DNA from 3 places in the Streptomyces sp. AK08-02 genome. Region 3 is predicted to be linked to each of the others. Evidence: predicted binding sites of a transcription regulator. Region 3 holds the regulator's gene; each other region holds the start of a gene.
The links. The regulator HrcA, encoded in region 3, represses chaperone genes, less so after heat shock. The targets are predictions, from matches to a motif close to TTNGCACTCNGNNNNNCNGAGTGCNAA.

Region 1 (9,347 bases), on a different contig from region 3:
GCCACGCCGTCCAGGTCCTCGGCGACGGTGAGCATGATGATGCGCGCTCCGGGGTCGGCGGACAGCAGCCGCCGGACCGTCTCGACGCCGCCCAGACCGGGCATGCGTACGTCCATCAAAATCAGGTCCGAACGGTCGGCACCCCAGCGGCGGAGGACTTCCTCGCCGTTGGCCGCCGTGGTCACGCGCTCGACACCGGGCACGGTCGCGACCGCGCGGCGGAGCGCCTCTCGGGCAAGCGGGGAGTCGTCGCAGACGAGGACGGATGTCATGGCCGCCCTCCGCAGCTGATGCGCGTCACCTTGAGCCTCCAGGCTGGTACAGAATTGTCACCTGTGCGGTTGACACTCGACCGATTTTCTCGGCAGTGGGTACTGCCGCCCGTCCGAGCGCTTGTTCCTCCAACCGCCTCCGCACTCTCAACGACGGTCACTCGAAAGAGTTACGGGGCTGTGTGTCGTCTTCGGCACTCTACGTGAGGGCGTGGACACGGTGCAGACATGCACAGCAGACCCTCAACGTTTCATCACAACCTATGCCCCATTCAGCCGTTTTTCTTCCCTTTTATTGGTGTCTGAGGCTAGATTCGCAATGAGTCATATTTTCATCTCCTTAGATCGTAGTTGTACGGTCAGGGGCACCAACTCAGCCCAGAACGGCAACAAGGGGACAAACAATGGCAGATTTCTCCCGCCTTCCCGGTCCGAACGCGGACCTCTGGGACTGGCAGCTCCTCGCGGCCTGCCGTGGGGTCGACAGCTCGCTCTTCTTCCACCCGGAGGGAGAGCGCGGTGCGGCACGGAGCGCTCGCGAGAACTCGGCCAAGGAGGTCTGCATGCGATGCCCGGTCCGCGCGCAGTGCGCGGCACACGCGCTGGCGGTGCGCGAGCCGTACGGCGTGTGGGGCGGTTTGACCGAGGACGAGCGCGAAGAGCTGATGGGACGGGCCCGCAACCGGCTGGTGTCGGCGTCGGCCGGTGGCGGGGACCTCGACTCGAACAACTGAAGGAACGTTTCTCTCGGTGCGGCCCGCATGAGCACGCGCACGCGTGCCCACCCGCTCAGACCCGGTCCGCCGCCCGCGCGAGTTGGTCCAGCGTCGCCGCGACCGCCGGCACCTGTGCCAGATCGGGCAGGGTCAGCGCGACGATCTCCCGCCGGACCGCCGGTTCCAGCGTCACGATGCGCGCACCCCGCGGCCGTACGGACTCGACGGCGAGCCGGGGCAGGACCGCCACGCCCAGACCCGCGCCCACCAGACCGACCACCGCGGGGTAGTCGTCGGTCGCGAAGTCGATGCGCGGGGTGAAACCCGCGCCCTCGCATGCCTCGACCAGCTGGCCCCGGCAGCGCGGGCAGCCGGCGATCCAGGACTCGGCGGCGAGTTCGGTCAGGGCGACGGACTCGGCGCGGGACAACCGGTGCCCTTCGGGTACGAGGCCGACGAGCCGGTCGGTGAGAAGGGGGCGGACCACCAGGTCGTCCCACTCACCGGCGCCGGCCGCTCCCTCGTAACGGAAAGCGAGCGCCACGTCGCAGTCGCCCTCGCGCAGCAGTTCGACCGAGTGCGGGGGTTCGGCCTCCTCCAGGGAGACCCGGGTGCCGGGGTGAGCGGCGCGCAGGGCGGCGAGGGCCGTCGGGACGAGGGTGGAGCTGCCGCTGGGGAAGGAGACCAGCCGGACCCGGCCCGCCCGCAGTCCGGCGATCGCCGCGACCTCCTCCTCCGCCGCCGTGAGGCCCGAGAGGATGCCCGCCGCGTGTCGCACGAGGGCCTCGCCCGCCTGGGTCAGGCGCATCTCGCGCCCGCTGCGGATGAGCAGTGGGGTACCGACCGAGGCTTCCAGTGCCTTCATCTGCTGGCTCACGGCGGGCTGGGTGCAGCCCAGTTCGCGGCCCGCCGCCGAGAAGGAGCCGGTGGCGGCCACGGCGCGCAGGACACGGAGATGACGGGCTTCGATCATTTCTCGATCATAAGTGATCCTTTGATTCTGTGGAGAATAATGCGTCGACACTTTGGGGATGAGTGACTTAGCGTGTGGTCGTGGTCATGAATGCGATGGGTGAAACGGCGAGTGCGGGGGCGAGAGTGGTGATGAAGGTGTTGTCCGTGAACGTGGGTCGTGCGCAGTCCGTGCCGTACACGGACCATCCGCAGGGCACCGGCATCGACAAACGGCCGGTGGACGGGCCGGTGCGGGTGGCGGCGCCCGGGCCCAAGGGGATCGGCGGCAGCGGTCTGGCCGGAGACGCGGTGTGCTCGAAGCAGCACCACGGCGGCGACGAACAGGCGGTGTACGCGGTCGCGCGCGAGGATCTCGACGCATGGGAACGCGAGCTGGGCCGCCCGCTGCGCGACGGGATGTTCGGCGAGAACCTCACCACGCGGGGCCTGGACGTGTCCGGCGCGCTGATCGGCGAGCGCTGGCGGATCGGGTCCGAGCTGGTCCTGGAGGTCACCAGCGGACGCATCCCCTGTGCGACCTTTCAGGGCCATCTGGGTGAGAAAAGGTGGGTGCGGCGGTTCACGGAGCGGGGTGCGCCGGGCGCCTATCTACGGGTGATCGAGCCGGGCGAGATACGGGCGGGCGACCCGGTCGACATCGTGCACCGGCCGGATCACGAGGTGACGGTCGCCCTGTACTTCCGGGCCCTGACGACCGAGCGGACTCTGCTGCCACGGCTGCTCACGGCCGGTGCGGCGCTGCATTCGGAGGCGGCGACGGCAGCCGCCTCGTATGTGAGGAAGTACGGCTGACTCGCAGGTGGGGCACGGCCGCTGACAAGGGATTACCCGGAGTGTCCTGGCGGGGACTTCACGATCGGGAGGGAGCGTGCAGGGGGCGGACGGGCACAGCCCGGGTCACTAATCTTGCGCCATGACAACGGCTTTGATTACGGGATCCACCGCGGGTATCGGCGCCGCGTTCGCGCGACGACTGGCGGCCGACGGCCACAACCTCGTCCTGGTGGCGCGCGACGCCAAGCGGCTCGGCGAGCAGGCGACCGAACTGCACGACCGGCACGGCATCGAGGCGGAGGTGCTGAGCGCCGACCTCGCGACGGACGCCGGCATCGAGGCGGTGGCCGCACGTCTCGGGGACCGCAAGAACCCCGTCGACCTGTTGGTCAACAACGCCGGCTTCGGCAACAAGGGCCGCTATCTCGACGTCTCGATGGCGGACGAGCTGCGGATGCTCAAGGTGCACTGCGAGGCGGTGCTGCGGCTGACCAGTGCCGCGGCCGAGGCCATGCGGGAGCGGAGGCGCGGGGGTGTCGTCAATGTGGCGTCCGTCGCCGCGTTCGTGCCGCGCGGTACGTACGGGGCGTCGAAGGCGTGGGTCGTGCAGTTCACGCAGGGGGCGGCGAAGGATCTGGCGGGGAGCGGGGTGCGGCTGATGGCGCTGGCTCCCGGTTTCGTGCGTACGGAGTTCCACGAGCGGGCCGGGATGGGGACGGACAACATCCCGAACTGGATGTGGCTGGACGCGGACAAGCTGGTCGCGGCGGCGCTCGCCGATCTGGCCCGGGGTAAGTCGCTGTCGATCCCGGACCCGCGCTACAAGGCGCTGATGGGCGTGGTGAAGGTGACGCCGCGGGCACTGCTCGGCGGGATCTCGTCGAAGACGGGACGGAAGTACGGGCCTCAGTGATCTCAGTGATCTCTTTACGGGTCCTGGTGCGAGAGGTGGCGCCGCGGCTCCGGTGGGAGTATGGAGTGAGGTACCGGACCCAGGGGGGCCGGAGGCGGCGCCATGACGTTCGTACAGCTGATTGACTGCAAGACCAGTCGGTTCGACGAGATGAACCGGCTGATGGACACCTGGGTCGAGCAGACCAAGGGGAAGAGGTCCGCGACGCACACGATGCTCGGCAAGGATCTCTCGGACTCGTCGCACTTCGTCGAGATCGTGGAGTTCCCGTCGTACGAGGAGGCGATGCGGAACTCGAATCTTCCGGAGACGGACCGGATCTTCCGGGAGATGGTCGCCCTGTGCGACGAGATGCCGACGTTCACGGATCTGGACGTGGTGCGGGACGAGCAGTTGTGCGCGGACTCCTCGCGGCGGTTCTTCGAGGTGATCGCCACCAGGGGTGAACTGCCTTCGCTCAACGACCTGTTCGTGGAGAGCTACCACGACCACGACCCGTCCAACGAGCAGGATGTCATCGGGCTGGACGCGGCCCGGCGCGAGATGCAGATGTGGCGTGAGGGATTCGACTTCGCGTTCACCGTGCACGACCAGATCGCCCAGGGCGACCGGGTCTGCACCCGCTGGACGTGGAACGGGACCCAGCGCGGCGACTTCCTCGGGATTCCCAGCAGTGGCAGACATGTCTCGATGACCGGCACGACCATTCACCGGTTCGACACTGACGGGAAGATCGTCGAGGGCTGGTGGGAGTACGACCGGCTGGGGCTGATGGGGCAGCTCGGAGTGCTGGACTCCATGGAGCAGTAGGGGGCATCGGACCGCCCGCGAAGGGAGAAACCCCCCGTTCCAGCCAGGAACGGGGGGTTTCTTCGTGCCGCGTGAGCTGTTGGCTCAGTGGGAGTGGCCGTGGCCGCCGGCCGCGGCGGCCTCTTCCTCTTCCTTCTTCTCGACGACCAGGGTCTCGGTCGTGAGGAGGAGGGAGGCGATCGAGGCCGCGTTCTCCAGGGCGGAGCGGGTGACCTTGACCGGGTCGATGACACCGGACTTGACCAGGTCGCCGTACTCGCCGGTGGCGGCGTTGAAGCCCTGGCCCTTGTCGAGCTCGGCGACCTTGGAGGTGATGACGTAACCCTCCAGGCCGGCGTTCTCGGCGATCCAGCGCAGCGGCTCGACGGCGGCCTTGCGGACTACCGCGACACCCGTCGCCTCGTCGCCGGTCTTGCCGAGGTTGCCTTCGAGGATCTTCACGGCGTGGACGAGCGCGGAGCCACCGCCGGAGACGATGCCCTCCTCGACCGCGGCGCGGGTCGCGGAGATCGCGTCCTCGAGACGGTGCTTCTTCTCCTTCAGCTCCACCTCGGTGGCGGCGCCGACCTTGATCACGCACACGCCGCCGGCCAGCTTCGCGAGGCGCTCCTGGAGCTTCTCGCGGTCCCAGTCGGAGTCCGTGTTCTCGATCTCGGCCTTGATCTGGTTGACGCGACCGGCCACAGCGCCCTTGTCGCCGCCACCGTCGACGATGACCGTGTCGTCCTTCGAGATGGTGACGCGGCGGGCGGTGCCCAGCACGTCGAGGCCGACCTGGTCGAGCTTGAGGCCGACCTCCTCGGCGATGACCTCGGCGCCGGTGAGCGCGGCCATGTCGCCGAGCATCGCCTTGCGACGGTCACCGAAGCCGGGGGCCTTGACCGCGACCGCGTTGAAGGTGCCGCGGATCTTGTTCACGACCAGGGTCGACAGGGCCTCGCCCTCGACGTCCTCGGCGATGATCAGCAGCGGCTTGGAGGAGTTGGTCTGGATGACCTTCTCCAGCAGCGGCAGCAGGTCCTGGATGGAGGCGATCTTGCCCTGGTGGATCAGGATGTACGGGTCGTCGAGGACGGCCTCCATACGCTCCTGGTCGGACACCATGTACGGGGACAGGTAGCCCTTGTCGAAGGCCATGCCCTCGGTGAAGTCGAGCTCCAGACCGAAGGTGTTGGACTCCTCGACGGTGATGACACCGTCCTTGCCGACCTTGTCCATCGCCTCGGCGATGAGCTCGCCGACCTGCGTGTCCTGCGCGGAGAGCGCGGCCACGGCGGCGATGTCGGACTTCTCCTCGATCGGGCGGGCGGTCGCGAGGAGTTCCTCGGACACAGCCTTGACCGCCGCGTCGATGCCCTTCTTCAGGGCGGCCGGGGAGGCGCCGGCGGCGACGTTCTTCAGGCCCTCGCGGACGAGCGCCTGGGCCAGCACGGTGGCGGTGGTCGTACCGTCACCCGCGATGTCGTTGGTCTTGGTCGCCACCTCCTTCACCAGCTGGGCGCCGAGGTTCTCGAACGGGTCGTCGAGCTCGACCTCGCGGGCGATGGTGACGCCGTCGTTGGTGATGGTGGGAGCGCCGAACTTCTTGTCGATGACGACGTTGCGGCCCTTGGGGCCGATCGTCACCTTCACCGTGTCGGCAAGCTTGTTGACGCCGCGCTCAAGGGCGCGACGGGCGTCCTCGTCGAACTTCAGGATCTTCGCCATGGGAGCGGTTCAGCCCTCTCGGAAATGTGGGTGAAACGAACTGCGCCCCCAGCACCCGGCTTGTTGAGAGTCGCGGGGGCCAGGGGCGCAGTTCACTGCAGTGCTGGTAATGCTGATGAATCCGGGTGAATTACTTCTCGACGATCGCGAGCACGTCGCGAGCCGAGAGGACGAGGTACTCCTCGCCGTTGTACTTCACTTCGGTGCCGCCGTACTTGCTGTACAGCACGATGTCGCCGGTCTTCACGTCGAGCGGCAGGCGCTCGCCGTTCTCGAAGCGGCCCGGGCCCACTGCCAGGACGACGCCCTCCTGGGGCTTCTCCTTGGCGGTGTCCGGGATGACCAGGCCAGAGGCCGTGGTCTGCTCGGCTTCGAGCGGCTGGACCACAATGCGGTCCTCGAGCGGCTTGATGGCAACCTTGGAGCTGGTGGTCGTCACGATCCGACCTCCCCCTTCGGAGATCTCACGGGGTTAACTGTCTGAGGTGGCGACCAGGTCGATCCGTCGTCGCGGGTGCCGGACCTGCCCGTCGCTGTTGGCACTCTCCAGGGGGGAGTGCCAGAACTGAGACTATGACTGCGATTAGCACTCGGTCAAGCGGAGTGCCAATGTCGCCGACGGTTCGGCGGGCGGGGGGTCGGTGATCGTGGGTTCCGGTGAGGTGCTGTTGGTGGGTGTGGGCGCCGGTTTCCGGGGGCTCCGGCCCCAGGCCCCCGTGGTCGCGCCGGACGCGCTCGTCCTCAGACGCCGGACGGGCTGAGGAGTCTGGTCAGAGATAGTCCTCCAGGCGGCCCACGCTCAGGCCTTTCCGCTCCATCTCCTGGAGGAGTCGCACCGTCCGTTCGACCAGGGGCGGGCCGTTCAGGTCGTCGTCCGGGCCCACCAGGGCGATGGTGCCCGGGCCGAGCGGCTCCTCCCCCGGGGTCCACCGCACCACCGCCGAGGCCCCGCAGTCCGAGGCCGCTCTCAGAGTGGTCGTGTCGTAGGTGCCGTAGGGCGGGCGGAAGAGGCGGGGGCGGAGGCCGAACCGTTCGCGGAGTCTGTCCTGCTGGCCGCAGATCTCGGCGCGCTGGCCGGCGTACGGCAGGCCCCGTAGGGACTGGTGGTCCACGGTGTGGTTCTGGACGCTCGCGCCGACCTCTCGCAGGCGGGCGAAGTGGGCGTAGCCCGGGCCCACGACACGCGCCGTGAGGAACATGCTGACCGGGAGGCGCAGTTCGCGGACCAGGTCGACGAAGCGGGGGTCGCGTTCGGCGCCGTCGTCGTAGGTGAGGAAGACGACCTTGTCGTGGGTCGGGACCCGGTCGACGACCGGGGGGAGGCCGGGGCCGGCCGCGCGGATCCTGCGAGGGTGCGTGGACGGGGGCGGGGCCAGGCGCACGGGGGACGACAGGCCCCAGCGGCGGTATGCCTGCGCGTCGGTGGTCGAGGAGGAGTGTGTGCGGCTGTGGTGGGCCGCCTGGGCCGCTCTTCTGCCCAGGCGTTCGATGGGGTCCACGGACTGGGCGCAGCCGGTGGCCGTCGCCGCCAGGAGCGCGGCGGCGAGTGCGGCGGCCAGTGGGCGCGCGGTCACAGGTAGTCCTCCAGACGGGCCACCGCGTATCCCTTGGCGGTGACGAGCTTCATGAAGCGGCGGACCATGTCGGGCATCGTGCCCTTCCCGTCGTCCTCGCCGCGGAAGTGGCTGAGGACGATGTCCCCGGGGTGGAGGTCCCGGTCCCCTTCCCGGTACTCCCAGTGGTCGGCGAAGACCTCCTCGTTCCACAGCGGGACGTACTTCACGCCGCACGACTTCGCCGCGCGCAGACTGTCCTCGTCGTAGTTGCCGTACGGCGGGCGGAAGAGGGCGGGGCGGGTGCCGTAGCGCTTGGTGATCACGTCCTGCATGCCGCAGATCTCGGCCTTCTGGCTCTCGTAGGAGAGAGCGGGCAGATAGCGGTGACGGAGGGTGTGGTTGTTGAGTACGACACCCCGGTCGCGCATCTTCCTGAAGTAGCCGTAGTCCTCCTTGACCAGGTAGTCGCTGAGGAAGGCGGTGTACGGGATCTTCAGTTCGCTCATCATCCGCAGGAACGCCGGGTCCTTCTCGGCGCCGTCGTCGATGGTGAGGAAGACGACCTTGTCGCGGGTGGGGATCGTGGTGAAGACAGGCGGCAGGCCGCGCTTCTCGTGGTCGTCGACCTCGAAGCCCTTGCGGGTCGTGGGCCTCGCCCTGCGGGTGGGGGGCGCGGGGGCGGTCAGCGGGGGCGCGCTCAGGCCCCACCGCTTCGCTGCGGCGACCCGGGCCGCGTGGGAGCGGCCCAGGTTCCGGGCATACGCGTCGAGGGCGCGCGCCGGGGGTGCGTTCAGGCGCAGTTCCTGGCCCGGGGCGGGGCGGCTGCTCTTCGGCGGGGCGGCTCCTTCCGCGCAGCCCGAGGCGAGTGCGGCCATGGCGAGCGCGACGATCCCGGCACGGGCCACTGACCGCTTTTTGTCATTTTGTCCTACCGTTCGCATGGTGCCGGATCTTCCCAGCGCGGGACCCCGGATCGCGGCCGACACCGCCGCCGGAGGCACGTCGTCCACCGGCTGGCCCACAATGACCCGGTGAACGACCTCGCCGCACCCCTCTCCGCCTTCGCCGCCCTGCTCACCCCGGTGGGCCGCGCCCTCCTCGACGAGGTGCGCGGTACCGAGCCGGCCCGTGAGCTGGCCGTCGCCACCCGGCTGCGCCGCGAGCACCCCGCCGAGCTGGTCTCGGCGGCGCTCGGACAGGAGCGCCTGCGGCAGCGGGCGGTGGCGAAGTTCGGCGCCGAGGACGCCGGGCGGATGTTCTTCACGCCCAACGGGGTCGAGCAGTCGACCCGGGCGAGCGTGGCCGCCTACCGGGCGGGGCGGTTCGCGGAGTTGGGCATGACCTCGGTCGCCGACCTGTGCTGCGGGATCGGCGGCGACGCGCTCGCGCTCGCCCGGGCCGGCATCCGGGTCCTCGCCGTGGACCGGGATCCGCTCACGGCCGCCGTCGCGCGCGCGAACGTCGACGCGCTGGGCATCGGGGATCTCGTGGAGGTACGGGAGGCGGATGTCACCGATGTCGACACGACGGCGTACGACGCGGTGTTCGTCGATCCCGCTCGGCGCGGGGGGCGCGGGAGGATCTTCGACCCCGAGGCGTACTCACCGCCGCTCTCGTGGGCCGT
Region 2 (9,347 bases), on a different contig from region 3:
TTCGTCGAGGGCCACGACATGGGCAAACTGCTGGACGACCCGGCGACAGTCGCTCGCCACACCCTGATGTTCAACCTCCTCCAGGCGGCGGCACTTTCGCCTCAGGATTCGCTGGCCCTGCTGGAGTCGGTGGCGCAGGATTACGAGCATGGAGAAGAGCACCCGTGAGTACGACCTGAGCGCTGCCACCTGGTACAAGTCCAGCTACAGCGGTGGCGACGGCGGCAACTGCCTGGAAGTCGCCCGCTGGCGAAAGTCGACACACAGCGGCGGCGACGGCGCCGACTGCCTGGAGGTGGCGGACGGCCACCCCGCCCTCGTCCCCGTCCGCGACTCCAAGAATCCCCTCGGCCCGAAGCTCGCGTTCCGGGCCGAGGCGTGGGAGATGTTCGTCGACGACCTCAAGCGCCCGTAGGTCAACTGGCCCCGCCAAGCGTCCCGAAGCTCAAGCGGCCAGCTCCGAGCCCTCTTTCTGAGGATGGGGAGGCGGGCCTCAACCCGCCCTCCCTCCCCGTGTGTTGACTTGACGCGTTCGGCTTGCCACGCAGAGTCACGAGCAGCTAGCGTGCCCAGAAGCAAAAAAAGCAACCCCCATCAGGTGGTGAGACACCTGACAGGGGTTTAACCGTAGAGATCCACTGAGGAGATCCCGTGGCTGAGGCCAACTTTAGTGCTGCCGTCCCGCCCGTGCACGCGTCCCCGCCCCACCCGATGGCCAATCCCGGTTACGGCAAACGCGACGCCCCCGATCAACGCCCCCGCACGAACCACGACTTCGCGCATCTCCCGCCCCGCGAGGCAGCGGTGGCCGCGTACATCGACCGGCTGCCCGGCGGAGCCGACATCTCCGTGAAGACGCTGGCCAAGCACCTCCCGTACGGCCAGTGCGCGCTCCGCACGGCCCTCAACAACCTTCACCAGGCGGGCCACCTGCGCCGGGGCCGCGAACACGTGACCGGCTCCGGCAGCCAACTCTGGATCACCCGGACGTGGTTCACCCGCACGGCACGGGGCGACGGCTGGTGGGCGTCGTTCACGCGGGGCGACGTACCGGCGGAACACGAGGCGGAGTCCCCGGAGGAACCGGACCGCCACCGTCCGACCCGCTCCCGGGCGTTCGTCCTGCTCGCCGCCCTGGGCCGTACCGTGCCCGCGCTGTCCCTCTCCCAGGCAGACTGTGCGGAGCTGGCGCCGCTGGTCGGGGAGTGGTTCGAGCGAGGGGCTGACGAGGAGTCCGTACGGCATGCCCTGACCGCCGGTCTGCCGACGCCGGTCCACCACCCGGCCGCCCTGATCCGCAGGCGCCTGACCAGCAAGATGCCACCCGAGCCCGCCGCCGTACGGCCGCCGCTGCGGATGCTGGAGTGCGCGAAGTGCGGGGTGCCGGGGCGGGCGGAGGCGCTGGCGGGGGGCGTGTGCGGGGATTGCCGGGGCGAGCGCGCCCCCACCCACTCCAGTGCGCCCCCGTCCAGCCGGACGATCCAGGCTCGCGCAGCCGAGATCCGCGCGGCGCTGATCGACCGACGCCGGGAAAGGCCACGCGTATGAGCGCTCCGACAGCGCGCCGACACCGCCCCGGGGCACCATGGTGGGAAGGAGGCGATCCCACCATGACCTTTGGCACCAGGCGCCCGCAGATGTCCCAGGAGGACTTCGAAGAGCTGGCCCGCAAGGCCCCCGCGAACGTACGGCTCGAACTCGTCGACGGGATGCTCCGCATACAGGAACCGCTAGGTGTCGAAGACTTCGAGGAGTTGGAGCGGCGGGCACCCGAGACCGTACGGATGGAGTACCTCACCGGAAAACTAGAGGTCAAGGCCATGTCCGACGGCGACCATAGCTGCATCTTCATGTGGCTGCTCCGTCAGTTCCTGCTGCAGCGGCCCGACCTGAACCTCATGCCCCGTCCCGGCATCAGGATCGAGGCCGACCGCAACGGACGCGCTCGCCCGGACGGGACCCTCGTACCGGTGGACCATTTCAGGGGGCACAGCGAATGGTCCGACTCCGTCGGCATCCTGATGGCTCTCGAAATCACCACCCTCGACAGAGACACGAACAAGCGCGACCGCATCGACAAGCCCCTCGGCTACGCGGCGGCCGACATCCCCGTCTATCTCCTCATCGACCGCGACAACAACACCGTCACCGTGTTCAGCGAACCGAAGGACGGACAGTACCGGCAGACCGCCGCCTCCCCCTGGGGAGCGACCGTCGACATCCCCGCCCCCGTGGGCATCACCCTCGACACCGAGAAACTCAAGGACTATGCCGACTGACCCGCTGGAAGAACCAGGCAGCCCGAGCGTGGGCAACAGGCCGGCGCCGTCCGCGCCGGAGAGCGGCGTCCTCGACCGGCTGGCCGCTCTGCAACGCAGCGCGGGAAACACCGCTGTCGTACGTTTCCTGAGTCCCCCGGAAGCGGAAGGGGCGGGGACGGCGGCCGAGCGGGAAGACCGTCCGGCCGGTGACGAAGGCGAGCGCTGAGCAGAGATCAAAAACGGGGCTGGACAGCGCTCAACGCGGGAATCAGTCCGCCGCGCCCGGGTCGTCGAAGTTCTTGTACTTGTCGGCGGGGAAGCCACCCGTGATGCCGGCCAACTGGCCCGCGTCGGCGCCCGTGGGCCTGTAGTGGCCGCTGTCGTTCGTCCATTTTTCCAGGACACCGTTGGTGAACACGGCGGTGCCCGCCCAGTACACGTGCCCGTCACCCTGCTTCGTGGCCTTGGCGAGCGCGGAATGCCCCTCCTCGTTACCGGTGCCGACCTGCGAAGCCATGATCTTGCCCGGCTTCCGGACGGGGATCACGAAGTTGAATTTGCCGTTCGCCAGTGACGGTGCCCCGTACGTCTTGCGGTCCGCGCGAAGTGCCACGGAGTACAGCATCGTCGAGAGATCCAGGGTGAGCTTGTAACGGCCGCCACTGCGCTCCTGGACCGTCATGTCGTTGGCGAACGCGACCGTCCCCTGCATAGGCACGGGAAGCGATACCTCCAGCTGGTTCTCCAGCTTGGCGGCCATGTCGTCCTTGCCCTGCGACCGCAGCAGCCGGGCGGTCCGTGTCAGGGCCGAAGCCGACCGGGCCGCCTCCACGTCCTCCGGGGTCACCCGCCGGGTGCGCTGGACCGCGACACCACCGGTCGCGACACCACCGGTCGCGACCCGCTGCACGTCATGCCCGCAGGCATGCCCGTGCTGGTGCTGCTCGCCATCGTTCGTCCTGGCGCCGCCATCGTTCGTCCGGCCGTCGGAGGCGATCCGCTGGACGGGCGCGGGCCCCTGCATGACCCGTTCCGCCGTGTCGACAGCGTGACGCTCGCCGCTGTCCGCCTCCTCCGAGATGCTCAGACCGGCGCCGTTGTCCACGCCCGGGACGGGCCCCTTCTGCTGGTCGAGCGTGTGTGCCAGCTCGTGCGCCCAGTCCTTCTGGCTCATCCCGCCACCGTCGACGATGTCCTGACCCGTGGTGAACGCCCTGGCCTCGACGGCCGCCGCCGCCTCCCGCGCGGCGGCTCCGTCGTGCACCCTGACCCCGCTGAAGTCGGCGCCGTCGAAACGTGCCTGCATCTCGTTCTTAAGGCCGGGCTCCAGCGGGCGCCACGGCGACTGCAGGGCGTTGTCCACGGCGACGCGCTGCACCTGGGCGTGGTCCGCGACCTCTTCCTCACGGTCGCCGCGTCCACTCCCGTTGGCCGCGACACGCTGCAAGTGGGTCAGCCAGGCGCTCGACAGTCCCGCGCGAGGCGTGCCGACACGCGACGCGGTCGAGGGCTGTCCGCTCCTGCGAGCGTGTCCATGTCCTAGGTGATGCACGCGAGTCCTCTTCCGAAGCGAGGGAGTTTGCTTCCCGTTCTACGACAGCGCAGAGGTCGCGGCAAGATCCGCACGGGCAGACCTGCTGCCCTTCTGGTGCGCGTTCACGACGACAGCGGGCCGGGGACCGGCACGGAAGCCGATGCTCCGTTTCCAGTCCCCGGCCCTACTCCCTACTCCCTGCTCCCTGCTCCCTGCTCCCTGCTCCCTGCTCCCTGCTCCCTGCTCAGCCCGGCTTGGCCGCAGGCTCAGCTCAACGACTCCAGCGCGGACGCGTCGTACGCCGTCAGCTCGCCCGTCCTGCCCTCCAGGACCTTCGCCGCCCACTCCGGGTCCTGGAGCAGCGCGCGGCCGACCGCGACGAGGTCGAACTCCTCGTTCTCCAGGCGGTCCAGGAGGTCGTCGATGCTCTTGACCGGGGAGCCCTCGCCCGCGAACCCGCGGATGAAGTCGCCGTCGAGGCCGACCGAGCCGACGGTGATCGTCGGCTTGCCGGTGAGCTTCTTCGTCCAGCCGGCCAGGTTGAGGTCCGAGCCGTCGAACTCCGGGAGCCAGTAGCGGCGCGTGGAGGCGTGGAAGGCGTCGACGCCGGCCGCCGCGAGCGGGGTCAGGATCGACTCCAGCTCCTCTGGGGTCTCGCCGAGGCGCGCGTCGAAGGCGCCCGACTTCCACTGCGAGTACCGGAAGATGATCGGGAAGGACGCGGACACGGCCTCGCGTACGGCGGCCACGATCTCCGTCGCGAACTTCGTACGGGCGACCAGGTCACCTCCGTACGCGTCCGTGCGGCGGTTGGTGGTGGACCACAGGAACTGGTCGATCAGGTAGCCGTGGGCGCCGTGCAGCTCGACCCCGTCGAAGCCGATGCGCTCGGCGGCCACCGCGGCGGCGACGAACGCGTCGATGACGTCGTCCAGGTCCTCCTGCGTCATCTCCTTGCCGGCGCCGGCGGTGCCGTCCAGCCGCAGACCCGACGGGCCGACCGGCGGGGCGTCGACGAACGGGGGCTGCCCGGCCGCCCTGTCCATGCCGATGTGCCACAGCTGCGGCACGATCTTCCCGCCGGCCGCGTGCACGGCGTCGGCGACCTTCGCCCAGCCCGCGAGCTGCTCCTCGCCGTGGAACCGGGGTACGCGGTCGCTGTCACCGGCGGAGTCGTGTCCGACGTACGTCCCCTCGGTGACGATCAGACCGACCCCGGCGCCCGCGCGGCGCGAGTAGTACGAGACCACGTCCTCACCGGGGACACCACCGGGCGAGAACTTGCGCGTCATCGGCGCCATCACGATCCGGTTCGGCACGGTCAGGCCGTTGAGCGTGACGGGCCGCGACAGGATCTGGGCCGCGCGGGAGGTCTGGGCGGGGGCTGTCACGTGGGGGCTCCTGGAAACGGGACGGGTGGAAAGGGAACGGGAAACGAGCGGGAGATGCGGTTACGCACAACTGCTTGCATGTGCATCAACTACAGCCCTCCGGCCCTCCATTCCTCCCGCCCGGGACGCCTGCTGTGATCCCGGCCACTACGGGCGACACCTCGGGGGCTGACTCAGGGCCCCGCAAACGCCCGAGGGCGGCACCCTCCCCGCGTGGGGAAGGGTGCCGCCCTCGGTACGAAGGACGGTGATCAACCAGAGGTCGATCAGAAGTCCATGTCACCGCCCGGCATGCCGCCACCGGCACCGGCGCCGGCGCCCGCCTTCTCCGGCTTGTCGGCGATGACGGCCTCGGTGGTGAGGAACAGCGCGGCGATCGACGCGGCGTTCTGCAGCGCGGAGCGCGTCACCTTCGCCGGGTCGATGATGCCCTCGGCGATCATGTCGACGTACTCACCGGTCGCGGCGTTGAGGCCGTGGCCGACGGGAAGGTTGCGCACCTTCTCGACGATGACGCCGCCCTCAAGGCCACCGTTGACGGCGATCTGCTTGAGCGGGGCCTCCAGGGCGAGACGTACGGCGTTCGCGCCGGTCGCCTCGTCACCCGTCAGCTCCAGCTTCTCGAAGACCGAGGAGGCCTGCAGCAGGGCCACGCCACCACCGGCGACGATGCCCTCCTCGACGGCCGCCTTCGCGTTGCGAACGGCGTCCTCGATGCGGTGCTTGCGCTCCTTGAGCTCGACCTCGGTCGCGGCACCGGCCTTGATGACCGCAACACCGCCGGCGAGCTTCGCCAGGCGCTCCTGCAGCTTCTCGCGGTCGTAGTCGCTGTCCGAGTTCTCGATCTCGGCGCGGATCTGGTTGACCCGGCCGGCGACCTGGTCGGCGGAGCCGCCGCCGTCGACGATCGTGGTCTCGTCCTTGGTGATGACGACCTTGCGCGCACGGCCCAGGAGGTCCAGGGAGGTGTTCTCGAGCTTGAGACCGACCTCCTCGGAGATGACCTCGCCACCCGTGAGGATCGCGATGTCGTTCAGCATCGCCTTGCGGCGGTCACCGAAGCCTGGGGCCTTGACCGCGACGGACTTGAAGGTCCCGCGGATCTTGTTGACGACCAGGGTCGAGAGGGCCTCGCCCTCCACGTCCTCGGCGATGATCAGCAGCGGCTTGCCCGACTGCATGACCTTCTCCAGGAGCGGGAGCAGGTCCTTGACCGAGGAGATCTTGGAGTTGGCGATGAGGATGTAGGGGTCCTCGAGCGACGCCTCCATGCGCTCCATGTCGGTCGCGAAGTACGCCGAGATGTAGCCCTTGTCGAAGCGCATGCCCTCGGTGAGTTCCAGCTCCAGACCGAAGGTCTGGGACTCCTCGACGGTGATGACGCCTTCCTTGCCGACCTTGTCCATCGCCTCGGCGATGAGCTCGCCGATCTGCGTGTCGGCGGCGGAGATGGAGGCGGTCGAAGCGATCTGCTCCTTCGTCTCGACCTCCTTCGCCTGGTCGAGCAGCGCACCGGAGACGGCCTCGACGGCCTTCTCGATACCGCGCTTCAGGGCCATCGGGTTCGCACCCGCGGCCACGTTGCGCAGGCCTTCGCGGACCAGCGCCTGGGCCAGGACGGTCGCGGTCGTCGTGCCGTCACCGGCTACGTCGTCCGTCTTCTTCGCGACTTCCTTGACCAGCTCGGCGCCGATCTTCTCGTAAGGGTCCTCGAGCTCGATCTCCTTGGCGATGGAAACACCATCGTTGGTGATCGTGGGGGCGCCCCACTTCTTCTCGAGGACGACGTTGCGGCCCTTGGGGCCGAGGGTGACCTTGACGGCGTCGGCGAGCTGGTTCATCCCGCGCTCGAGACCGCGCCGTGCCTCCTCGTCGAACGCGATGATCTTGGCCATGTGAAGTGGTCCTCCCGGACTGGGGTGGATTGCTCCGGACCGCGCTGGCGCCCGCGACGGACGGCCTGCCTGCCCTGGTGATTCCTTGCACCACCTGGCCTGCGGGCCTCACCCACCCGGTCCTTCGTTATCACTCTCACCTTCAGAGTGCTAACGCCAATGATTAGCACTCGCCCCTGCCGAGTGCAAGCGGCTCTCGAAGATCCGCAGGTGAACAGGGGGGTGGCTACGGCCCGGTAGCAACACCGAAGCGGCATCGGACATCACCTGCGGACATCACCTGCGGACATGCCGATGGGCCCGCACCCCGTGAGGTCCCACGAGGTACGAGCCCATCGAAATCCTTCGATGAAGGAAGAAGAACGTCGCTGCGCGTGCTCCGGCGCGTGCTTCAGGTGATCGCCAGACGGACCATGTCCGCCTGCGGCCCCTTCTGGCCCTGCGAGATCTCGAAATCGACCCGCTGACCTTCCTCGAGGGTGCGGTAGCCGTCCATCTGAATCGCGCTGTAGTGGACGAAAACATCCGCACCACCGTCGACCGCGATGAAGCCGTACCCCTTCTCCGCGTTGAACCACTTGACGGTGCCCTGAGCCATGCCTAACTCCCCTATTACTGGCCCTTGCACGGATCCGCACTTCGCGGATCCGGGTCAGACCTCACCCCCCCAACCGGTGGAGGTGTGCGCCGGAACGCGTCGACCGCGGCCGAATGTATCTGTCCAACTGCCCTCTGCAACAGGTCAATTGGACGAGAAATCCGGGCACGCCAGGTCAGGAAATATGCGGAGAATTCACGCGGATTCAGGGCAAGCCGGGCCCCACAAAGAGAACAAAGAACGCAAAATGCCTGCACACTTTGGCTACTTCTCGTTGGGTGCGCGGCAGGAATCAATACGCGTGCGGCGAGCGAGATGGTGCGGCTTCCCCAACTGTACCGCGCTCAACCATACAGAATTGCCCCCTCCGCTTCTCTCACGGAGGGGGCAATTCGATGAACTCTCGGTAATCGATGTTACCGACGGTTACTACTCGCGGGTATCAGCCGCCGGCGACCGCGGGAATGATCGACACCCCGGCACCGTCCGGCGTCGCCGTCTCCAGCCCCTGCTCGAAGCGGACGTCGTCGTCGTTGACGTACACGTTGACGAAGCGACGCAGCTTGCCCTGGTCGTCGAGCACCCGGGCGGCGATCCCGGTGTGGTTCTTCTCCAGATCGGCGATGACCTCGGCCAGGTTCCCCCCTTCGGCGGTCACCTCGGCCTGTCCACCGGTGTAGGTGCGGAGGATGGTAGGGATGCGGACAGAAACGCTCACGGTGAAAACCTCCGGTCAGGTGACATACCTAGGGGCGCGGGGCTGCGCTGGATCTGCGGCTACCGCCGCGTGGGCGCGACCAGCCCCCACGAGCCCGCAGACGAACGAAACACCTCTTACGCGAGTCCGGCCGCGTGGAACGACTCAAGGCTGGGCCGAATGGTCGCGGTCAGGCCGACGTCCGCCACCGCGTCCAACGTCTTCAGACCGTCCCCGGTGTTCAGCACAACAGTGGTGAGGGTCGGGTCCAGCAACCCGTTCTCGATCAGCTTCTTCGTGACACCCACGGTCACCCCACCGGCGGTCTCCGCGAAGATCCCCTCCGTACGCGCGAGCAGCCGAATCGCGTCAACGACCTGCTCATCGTTGACGTCCTCAACCGCTCCCCCCGTCCGCCGCGCGATGTCCAGCACGTACGGCCCGTCCGCCGGGTTGCCGATCGCCAGCGACTTGGCGATGGTGTTGGGCTTCTGCGGCCGTACGACGTCCTGCCCGGCCTTGTAGGCCACGGACACCGGCGAGCAGCCCTCCGCCTGGGCGCCGAAGATCTTGTACGGCTTGTCCTCGACGAGCCCGAGCTTGATCAGCTCCTGCAGCCCCTTGTCGATCTTCGTGAGCTGCGACCCGGAGGCGATGGGCACGACGAGCTGGTCCGGCAGCCGCCAGCCGAGCTGCTCGCAGATCTCGTACGCCAGGGTCTTGCTGCCCTCCGCGTAGTACGGGCGCAGGTTGACGTTGACGAAGCCCCAGCCCTCGCCGGCCGGGTCGCCGATCAGCTCGGAGCAGAAGCGGTTCACGTCGTCGTAGTTGCCCTCGATGCCGACGAGCTCGCCGCCGTACACCGCGGCCATGACGACCTTGCCCTGCTCCAGGTCGTGCGGGATGAACACGCAGGAGCGCAGGCCCGCCCGGGCGGCGGCGGCGCCGACGGCACCGGCCAGGTTGCCCGT
Region 3 (9,347 bases):
ACGGCGAACCCGTCCCCGACGACGGCGCTCTGCCCGCCCCCGCACTCGCCGGGGCCGCGGACCGTCCCCTCGGGTTCTACCTCCACGTCCCGTACTGCGCGACCCGCTGCGGCTACTGCGACTTCAACACCTACACGGCGACCGAGCTGCGCGGCACGGGCGGTGTCCTCGCCTCCCGCGACAACTACGCCGACACGCTCATCGACGAGGTCCGGCTCGCGCGGAAGGTGCTGGGCGACGACCCCCGCGAGGTTCGCACGGTCTTCGTGGGAGGCGGTACGCCCACACTCCTGGCCGCCGAGGATCTCGTACGGATGCTGCGCTCGATCCGCGACGAGTTCGGCCTCGCGGCGGACGCGGAGGTGACGACGGAGGCGAACCCGGAGTCCGTGGACGAGCGGTATCTGGCCACCCTGCGCGAGGGCGGCTTCAACCGGATCTCCTTCGGGATGCAGAGCGCGAAGCAGCACGTGCTGAAGGTGCTGGACCGTACGCACACGCCCGGGCGGCCCGAGGCGTGTGTCGCGGAGGCGCGGGCGGTGGGGTTCGACCATGTGAACCTCGATCTGATCTACGGCACGCCCGGCGAGTCGGACGACGACTGGCGGGCCTCGCTGGAGGCCGTGCTCGGTGCGGGGCCCGATCACGTGAGCGCCTACGCGCTGATCGTGGAGGAGGGTACGCAGCTGGCTCGGCGTATCCGCCGGGGCGAGGTTCCGATGACCGACGACGATGTGCACGCCGACCGGTATCTGATCGCCGACGAGGTGCTGGGGGCTGCGGGCTACGACTGGTACGAGGTGTCCAACTGGGCGACCTCGGAGGCTGCCCGGTGCCTGCACAACGAGCTGTACTGGCGTGGCGCCGACTGGTGGGGCGCGGGGCCCGGGGCGCACAGCCATGTGGGGGGCGTGCGGTGGTGGAACGTGAAGCATCCGGGGGCGTACGCGGGGGCGCTGGCGGCGGGGCGGTCGCCCGGGGCGGGGCGTGAGGTGCTGTCGGAGGAGGACCGGCGGGTCGAGCGGATTCTGCTTGAGCTGAGGTTGCGGGAGGGGGTGCCGTTGGCGCTGTTGCGGGAGGCGGGGCTGGGGGCTGCGGGGCGGGCGTTGCGGGAGGGGTTGCTGGAGGCGGGGCCCTATGGGGAGGGGCGGGCGGTGTTGACGTTGCGGGGGCGGTTGTTGGCGGACGCGGTGGTTCGGGACCTGGTGGACTGACGGGCTGGGATTCGCCCCCGCCGCCCCTACCCGTCCCATCCCGTTCCTGGGGGCTGCGCCCCCAGACCCCCGCTCCGGCCCTGAACGGGCCTTGTCCTCAAACGCCGGACGGGCTGGAAATGCGGGCCGGAGCTGGAAATGCGGGCCGGGGCTGGGGGGTGTGGGTGGGTGGGAAGGGAGCTCGCGCTTCGCGCAGTCACGCTTCTGGTGGTGCTGTCACGAAGTCGATCAGTTCCTCCACGCGGCCCAGGAGCTCCGGTTCCAGGTCCCTGTAGGAACTCACCCTCGCCAGGATCGCCTGCCACACCGCACCCGTGTTCTGCGGCCAGCCCAGTTCCCGGCACACGCCCGTCTTCCAGTCCTGTCCGTGTGGGATGCGGGGCCAGCCGGGGATGCCCAGTGACGTGGGCTTCACCGCCTCCCACACGTCGATGTACGGGTGCCCGACCACCAGCGCGTGTTCGCTCGTCACCGACCGCGCGATCCGGAACTCCTTGGTGCCCGGGACCAGGTGGTCCACCAGAATGCCCAGGCGGGCGTCCGGGCCGGGGGCGAACTCGGACACGATCGCGGGGAGGTCGTTGATGCCCTCCAGGTACTCGACGACCACGCCCTCGACCCGCAGGTCGTCTCCCCACACCTTCTCGACCAGTTCGGCGTCGTGCCGGCCCTCCACGTAGATCCGCCCCGCCCGGGCCACCCGTGCGCGGGCACCGGGAACCGCCATCGAACCGGAAGCGGTACGGGACGGACGTACCGAAGACGCGGCCGGTGACCCGGTCGGGCGGACCAGGGTCACCACCTTGCCCTCCAGCAGGAAGCCGCTCGGCTCCAGCGGGAACACCCGGTGTCTGCCGAAGCGGTCCTCCAGGGTGACCGTGCCCGCCTCGCAGCGGATCACCGCGCCGCAGAAGCCCGTACCCGGCTCCTCGACCACCAGGCCGGGGTCCGCCGGGACCTGCGGCACGGGCTTGGGCTTCTTCCACGGTGGGGTCAGGTCCGGAGAGTACTGGCGCATTCGGATGACGATAGGAGAAGCGGTCGTGCCGTCAGGTCACCGGCTCCCGCGACACGCCGAAACGCCGTGCCAGGGCGTCCCGTTGGGCCCGTACGAACGCCGCGTCCACCACCGCGCCGTGGCCGGGTACGTACAGTGCGTCCTCGCCGCCCAGGGCGAGGAGGCGGTCGAGGGCCGCCGGCCAGTGCGACGGTACGGCGTCGGGGCCCGCCTGGGGTTCGCCCGACTCCTCGACCAGGTCGCCGCAGAAGACGGTGGTTGAGTTGTTGCTGGTGGGGGTGGCGGTGGCGGCCTTGGTGCGTACTACTACCGCCAGGTCGTTGCGGGTGTGGCCCGGGCCCACGTTCCAGAGGGTGGCTTCCCTGCCGGCGCCCAGTTCGACGGTGAGGCTTCTGCGGATCTCCTGATGCGGGACGATCAGTGTGTCCGCCGCCTCCTCGGCCGCGCGGACGTCCAGGCCGTTGCGTACCGCGTCCGCGCACAACGCCTCGCGCCCCAGTTGCCCGAATTCGCTTCCTGAGCCGTCCGCACCCCCGGCCGTCAGGACATGCGCACCCGCGAACGCCGCCGCCCCGAAAACATGATCGAAATGGGGGTGCGTGAGTGCGAGAAAGTCCACTCGGCGCCCGGCCAGCGACTGGGCTTCCAGGCGCAGCCTCGCGCCCTCCGCGAGGCTCGATCCGGCGTCGATCAGCAGGGCGCCGGCCGGCCCGGTCACCAGCCCCACCGTGCAGTCCCAGACCGGCAGCCGGCATCGCCCCACCCCGGCCGCCAGGCGCTCCCATCCCAGGTCGCCCCACCTCGGCTCTTCCCAAGTCACCTTCATACGGCGACGCTAGCCGCAGCGGGCGGAAGCGGTGCGAGTCGTGGGGCCGAGAGGGTTGCCGAGGACACGACATCGCAGGACAGGTCGGTACAGGTCGGCAGGTCGGCGCGGGCCGCCCTTGCCGGGGGCGTACCCGACAGCCGTACACTGGGCCGGGGAAGTCTGGCACTCGGGCACGAAGAGTGCCAGGGAAGGCCAATGGAGAGCCGAAGAGCAGTGCAGGTCGGTGCGGAAGCCCGGTTACCGGGGTAGGCACTCAGGGGACGACAGCTGGAGGTGTGCGCGATGCTCAGTGAACGCAGGCTCGAAGTGCTGCGCGCCATCGTCCAGGACTATGTCGGCACCGAGGAGCCGGTCGGGTCCAAGGCGCTCACCGAGCGGCACAACCTCGGGGTCTCACCGGCGACCGTCCGCAACGACATGGCGGCGCTGGAGGACGAGGGCTTCATCGCCCAACCCCACACCAGCGCCGGGCGCATCCCGACCGACAAGGGCTACCGGCTCTTCGTCGACAAGCTCGCCGGCGTCAAGCCCATGACCGCGCCCGAGCGGCGTGCCATCCAGAACTTCCTGGACGGCGCCGTCGATCTCGACGACGTGGTCGGGCGGACCGTCCGGTTGCTCGCCCAGCTGACGCGGCAGGTCGCCGTCGTGCAGTATCCGTCGCTCACCCGCTCGACCGTGCGGCACGTGGAACTCCTCTCGCTCGCTCCCGCGCGCGTGATGCTCGTGCTGATCACGGACACGGGCCGGGTGGAGCAGCGGATGATCGACTGCCGGGTGCCCTTCGGGGAGGTGTCCCTGGCGGATCTGCGCGCGCGGCTCAACAGCCGGGTCGCGGGCCGTCGGTTCGCGGACGTGCCGCAGCTCGTGCAGGATCTCCCGGACGCCTTCGAGGCGGAGGACCGGGGGACGGTCGCGACGGTGCTCTCCACCCTTCTGGAGACGCTCGTCGAGGAGACCGAGGAGCGGCTGATGATCGGCGGAACGCCCAATCTGACCCGCTTCGGACATGACTTTCCCCTCACTATCCGACCCGTTCTGGAAGCCCTGGAGGAACAGGTCGTACTTCTCAAACTCCTTGGTGAGGCCGGGGATTCGAGCATGACCGTACGAATCGGTCACGAGAACAAATACGAGGGACTCAACTCCACGTCCGTCGTGTCGGTCGGTTACGGTTCGGGCGGCGAGGCAGTGGCCAAGCTCGGCGTGGTCGGACCGACCCGCATGGACTACCCGGGAACGATGGGAGCGGTACGCGCAGTGGCACGGTACGTCGGACAGATCCTGGCGGAGTCTTAAGTGGCCACGGACTACTACGCCGTACTCGGCGTGCGCCGCGACGCGTCCCAGGACGAGATCAAGAAGGCGTTCAGGAGGCTCGCCCGCGAGCTGCACCCGGACGTCAACCCCGATCCGAAGACGCAGGAGCGGTTCAAGGAGATCAACGCCGCGTACGAGGTGTTGTCGGACCCGCAGAAGAAGCAGGTCTACGACCTCGGCGGCGACCCCCTCTCGCAGGCGGGCGGCGGAGGCGCGGGCGGCTTCGGCGCCGGTGGCTTCGGGAACTTCTCGGACATCATGGACGCGTTCTTCGGAACGGCGTCCCAGCGGGGGCCGAGGTCGCGTACGCGGCGCGGCCAGGACGCGATGATCCGGCTCGACATCGAGCTGGACGAGGCCGCCTTCGGGACCACCAAGGACATCCAGGTCGACACGGCCGTGGTGTGCGCCACCTGTAGCGGTGAGGGCGCGGCGCCGGGGACCTCGGCCCAGACCTGCGACATGTGTCGCGGGCGCGGTGAGGTCTCCCAGGTGACGCGGTCCTTCCTGGGCCAGGTCATGACCTCGCGGCCCTGCCCGCAGTGCCAGGGGTTCGGGACGGTCGTTCCGACCCCGTGCCCCGAGTGCGCGGGCGACGGGCGGGTGCGGTCGCGTCGGACCCTGACCGTGAAGATCCCCGCAGGTGTCGACAACGGTACGCGGATCCAGCTCGCCGGCGAGGGTGAGGTGGGGCCCGGTGGTGGTCCCGCCGGTGACCTGTACGTCGAGATCCATGAGCTGCCGCACTCGCAGTTCCAGCGGCGCGGGGACGACCTGCACTGCACGGTGACCCTTCCGATGACGGCGGCGTCACTGGGCACGAAGGTGCCGCTGGAGACGCTCGACGGGCTGGAGGAGGTCGACATCCGTCCGGGCACGCAGTCCGGGCAGTCGATTCCGCTGCACGGCCGGGGTGTCACGCACCTGCGGGGCGGGGGACGCGGTGACCTCATCGTCCATGTCGAGGTCATGACCCCTTCGAAGCTTGATCCCGAGCAGGAGCGGTTGCTGCGCGAGCTGGCGCTGCTGCGGGGCGAGGAGCGGCCCACGGGGCAGTTCCAGCCTGGGCAGCAGGGGCTGTTCTCGCGGTTGAAGGACGCCTTCAACGGCCGCTGAGCGAGGGCCGAAGGGCTGATTCGGACTTGTGCGGAGGACGTGACAACATGCCGTCATGTCCTCCGCACTGACCGATCTCTTCCCTCATCCGATCGTGCAGGCGCCCATGGCGGGCGGCGTCTCCGTCCCGCGGCTCGCCAGCGCCGTCGCGGATGCGGGTGGGCTCGGGTTCCTCGCCGCCGGGTACAAGACCGCGGACGGCATGTACAAGGAGATCCAGCAGCTGCGCAAGCTCACCGGACGCCCCTTCGGCGTGAACCTCTTCATGCCGCAGCCGGACTGTGCCGACCCCGCCGCCGTCGAGGTCTACGCCCATCAGCTCGCCGGTGAGGCGACCTGGTACGACACCGAGCTGGGCGACCCGGACAGCGGACGTGACGACGGCTACGACGCCAAGCTCGCGGTGCTTCTCGACAACCCGGTCCCGGTCGTCTCCTTCCACTTCGGGGTGCCCAGCAGCGACGTACTGGAATCCCTGCGGCGAGCGGGCACCCTCACCCTGGTCACCGCGACCACCGCCGAAGAGGCCCTTGCCGTGCAGCGGGCCGGGGCCGACGCGGTGATCGTGCAGGGCGTCGAGGCCGGTGGCCATCAGGGCACCCATCGTGACAACCCCGAGGCGGACGGGTCCGCTGTCGGGCTGCTCGCCCTCATCGCCCTGGTCCGCGAGACCGTCGACCTCCCCCTCGTCGCCGCCGGCGGGCTCATGCGAGGCAGCCAGATCACCGCCGTCCTCGCCGCGGGCGCGAGCGCCGCCCAGCTCGGCACCGCCTTCCTCGCCACCCCGGAGTCCGGCGCCCACGCCCTGCACAAACAGGCGCTGACCAACCCGCTCTTCGTCCGTACGGAGCTCACGCGCGCGTTCTCCGGCAGGCCCGCCCGGGGCCTGGTGAACCGTTTCCTGCGCGAGCACGGCCCGTACGCGCCGGCCGCCTATCCCGAGGTCCACCACCTCACCTCGCCGCTCCGCAAGAAGGCCGCCGAGGCCGACGACGCGCAGGGCATGGCGCTGTGGGCGGGACAGGGGCACCGGATGGCCCGTGACCTTCCGGCCGGGGAACTGGTGCGGGTGCTGGTGGACGAGATCGAGTCCGCGCGGGACGCGCTGCTGAGCGGGGGCGAGCGTTCGTGACCGCTCCCGTGTTCGTCGTCGAGCGGTTGCCCGATGTCCGCCAGTACGTTCTTGACGGGCCCGAAGGGCGCCACGCCGTCTCCGTGAAGCGGCTGCGGGCCGGTGAGACCGTCGTCCTCACCGACGGCGCCGGGCGCTGGGCCGAGGGCGAGGTCGTCGCCGCCGAGGGCAAGGACCAACTGGTGCTGCGGCTCGGGCCGGTCGTCGAGGAAGCCGTCCAGTCTCCTCGTATCACCGTCGTCCAGGCTCTTCCCAAGGGTGACCGGGGCGAGTTGGCCGTCGAGACGATGACCGAGACCGGCGTCGACGCCATCGTGCCCTGGGCCGCCTCGCGGTGCGTCACCCAGTGGCGGGGGGACCGTGGGCTGAAGGCGCTCGCCAAGTGGCGGGCCACCGCCCGGGAATCCGGCAAGCAGTCGCGCCGGGTGCGGTTCCCGGAGGTCGCGGACGCCGCGTCGAGCAAACAGGTTGCCGCGCTTCTCGCCAAAGCAGACTTCGCCGCCGTACTGCACGAGGACCGCGAGTACGGCAGCGCGGCGCTCGCGACCGCCGAACTCCCCTCCACCGGCGACATCGTGCTGGTCGTCGGGCCCGAAGGCGGCGTCTCCCCCGAGGAGTTGGCCCTCTTCGAGGAGGCGGGGGCGAAGGCGTACCGGCTCGGGGCCAGTGTGCTGCGTACCTCCACCGCCGGTACGGCGGCCACGGCGCTGCTGCTCGGCCGCACCGGGCGCTGGTCCTAGCGTCTGGCTCCCGGCGTCTCTCTCCTGCCTACTGTGGCTCCTGTCCGGTTAACGACCTTCCCCGTGGGGCGGGGCGGTGGCAGGCTGCCCTTCATGGGGGCTCTGAGGCGGATTTGGCATCGGCCACACAGGCGCCGCACGGTGGTCGCGGCGGCCGGACTCGTGGTGGCCGCCGTGGGCGGTGTCGTCGCCTGTGATCCCGGTGGACTCGGATCGGCGACCGTGGCCTTCACCACCGACCAGACCGCGACCAACGAACTGGAGCGGCGCGACGTCGACGTCCAGTGGCTCAGCTGCACGGCCTCGGTCAACGGCGGCAACAGCAACGGCAAGGGCAACAAGGCGTCCGGGTCCGGGAGTTCACCGTCGCCGAGTGCGAACGCCGTCGCGAGCGTCGACTGCCGGGGCAAGACCGGGGACGGCAAGGACATCACCGTCACCGGCAAGGTGACACGGGCGGTCAACGGCAGATGCGTACGCGGGGACCTCACCGCCAAGGTCGGTGGCAAGCAGCGTTTCCGGGTCAGCGGCCTCGGCAACTGCGACGCACCCAGCACGCCGACCCGTACCCCGTCGGCGACCTGGCGCCCGCCGGACAACGGGCGGCCCGCGCCGACCGTCACTGTCACCGTGACGAGGACCATCTGGTGCCAGAAGGACCCGAGCTGCCTGCCCGTCGAGGGCAAGTAGCGCTCCCGCGTGGGCAAGGAAGTGATCAAACCCCTGTCCGGGGGCCTGATCGTTGCTTAGGGTGATCGGGTGACTCAGCCCTCTTCGCCTGCGTATCTCCGGTTTCCGCATCTGCACGGCGACTCGGTCGCCTTCACCGCCGAGGACGACGTCTGGGTCGCCCCGCTCGACGGCGGCCGGGCCTGGCGCGTCAGCGCCGACAACGTGCCGGTGAACCATCCCCGTATCTCCCCGGACGGCACCCGCCTCGCCTGGACCTCCACCCGCGACGGCGCACCCGAGGTGCATGTCGCCCCGATCGACGGCGGATCCAGCAGACGGCTGACCTACTGGGGCAGTTGGCGGACCCAGGTGCGCGGCTGGACCCCGGACGGGCGGGTCCTCGCCATCAGCACCCAGGGACAGGCCAGCCTGCGCCGCTCCTGGGCGCGGGCCGTGCCGCTCGACGGCGGACCGGCAACCGTGCTGCCGTACGGGCCCGTCGGTGATGTCGCCCAGGGGCCGGCGACCGTTCTCCTCTCCGCTCCCATGGGACGCGAGGCCGCCTGGTGGAAGCGCTACCGGGGCGGTACGGCAGGCAAGCTGTGGATCGACGGGGATGGCCAAGAGGGCGAAGGCGCGGGGGAGTTCGTCCGGCTCCATGCCGACCTGGACGGCAACCTGGAGTACCCGGTGTGGGTGGGCGAGCGCATCGCGTTCCTCTCCGACCACGAAGGTGTCGGGGCGCTGTACTCCTCCCTGGCCGACGGCTCCGACCTGCGACGGCACACTCCGATCGACAGTTTCTACGCCCGGCACGCCGCGAGCGACGGCAGCCGTGTCGTCTACTCCTCCGCAGGTGAACTGTGGCTCCTCGACGACCTGGACGGATCCGAGCCGCGACGACTCGACATCCGGCTCGGCGGGCAGCGCGCCGATCTCCAGCCCCGTCCCGTGAGCGCCTCGCGCTGGTTCGGGTCCGGAGCGCCCGACCACACCGGGCGCGGCAGCGCCATCGGCGTGCGCGGCTCCGTGCACTGGGTCACCCACCGGTCCGGTCCGGCCCGGGTGCTCGCCTCGGGGCACGGCGTACGGGCCCGGCTGCCCCGCGCCTTCCGCGTGGACGGCGAGGAGTGGGCCGTGTGGGTGACGGACGCGGAGGGCGACGACGCACTGGAGTTCGCCCCGGCGACCGGCACCGCACCGGGGGCCACACCGCGCCGGCTCGCCGCCGGGCAGCTCGGCCGGGTCCTCGGCCTGGCCATGGCGCCCGACGGCAGCCGGGCCGCCGTCGCCTCCCACGACGGGC

Region 1: a site for HrcA is predicted at 6,751-6,777, ahead of groES (co-chaperone GroES). Genes of this name have one in related genera too.
Region 2: a site for HrcA is predicted at 7,209-7,235, ahead of groL (chaperonin GroEL). Genes of this name have one in related genera too.

The regions. Positions count from the first base shown of each region.
Region 1 covers NZ_JARAZV010000028.1:893-10,239, reverse strand. Annotated here, with positions in the region: gene PV734_RS41675 (response regulator transcription factor) at 1-272, opposite strand, end outside; gene PV734_RS41670 (WhiB family transcriptional regulator) at 677-1,006, shown strand; gene PV734_RS41665 (LysR family transcriptional regulator) at 1,062-1,961, opposite strand; gene PV734_RS41660 (MOSC domain-containing protein) at 2,093-2,755, shown strand; gene PV734_RS41655 (SDR family oxidoreductase) at 2,877-3,650, shown strand; gene PV734_RS41650 (ester cyclase) at 3,753-4,460, shown strand; gene groL (chaperonin GroEL) at 4,545-6,167, opposite strand; gene groES (co-chaperone GroES) at 6,298-6,606, opposite strand; gene PV734_RS41635 (polysaccharide deacetylase family protein) at 6,938-7,741, opposite strand; gene PV734_RS41630 (polysaccharide deacetylase family protein) at 7,738-8,664, opposite strand; gene PV734_RS41625 (THUMP-like domain-containing protein) at 8,755-9,347, shown strand, end outside.
Region 2 covers NZ_JARAZV010000015.1:160,287-169,633, reverse strand. Annotated here, with positions in the region: gene PV734_RS30325 (helix-turn-helix transcriptional regulator) at 1-168, shown strand, start outside; gene PV734_RS30320 (DUF397 domain-containing protein) at 149-415, shown strand; gene PV734_RS30315 (hypothetical protein) at 712-1,548, shown strand; gene PV734_RS30310 (Uma2 family endonuclease) at 1,611-2,279, shown strand; gene PV734_RS30305 (hypothetical protein) at 2,269-2,487, shown strand; gene PV734_RS30300 (DUF4157 domain-containing protein) at 2,530-3,708, opposite strand; gene PV734_RS30295 (NADH:flavin oxidoreductase) at 4,062-5,186, opposite strand; gene groL (chaperonin GroEL) at 5,453-7,081, opposite strand; gene PV734_RS30285 (cold-shock protein) at 7,473-7,679, opposite strand; gene PV734_RS30280 (MoaD/ThiS family protein) at 8,122-8,397, opposite strand; gene thrC (threonine synthase) at 8,514-9,347, opposite strand, start outside.
Region 3 covers NZ_JARAZV010000031.1:54,779-64,125, forward strand. Annotated here, with positions in the region: gene hemW (radical SAM family heme chaperone HemW) at 1-1,214, shown strand, start outside; gene PV734_RS43235 (DUF3097 domain-containing protein) at 1,411-2,232, opposite strand; gene PV734_RS43240 (MBL fold metallo-hydrolase) at 2,264-3,058, opposite strand; gene hrcA (heat-inducible transcriptional repressor HrcA) at 3,344-4,360, shown strand; gene dnaJ (molecular chaperone DnaJ) at 4,361-5,497, shown strand; gene PV734_RS43255 (nitronate monooxygenase) at 5,553-6,629, shown strand; gene PV734_RS43260 (16S rRNA (uracil(1498)-N(3))-methyltransferase) at 6,626-7,369, shown strand; gene PV734_RS43265 (hypothetical protein) at 7,463-8,059, shown strand; gene PV734_RS43270 (S41 family peptidase) at 8,129-9,347, shown strand, end outside.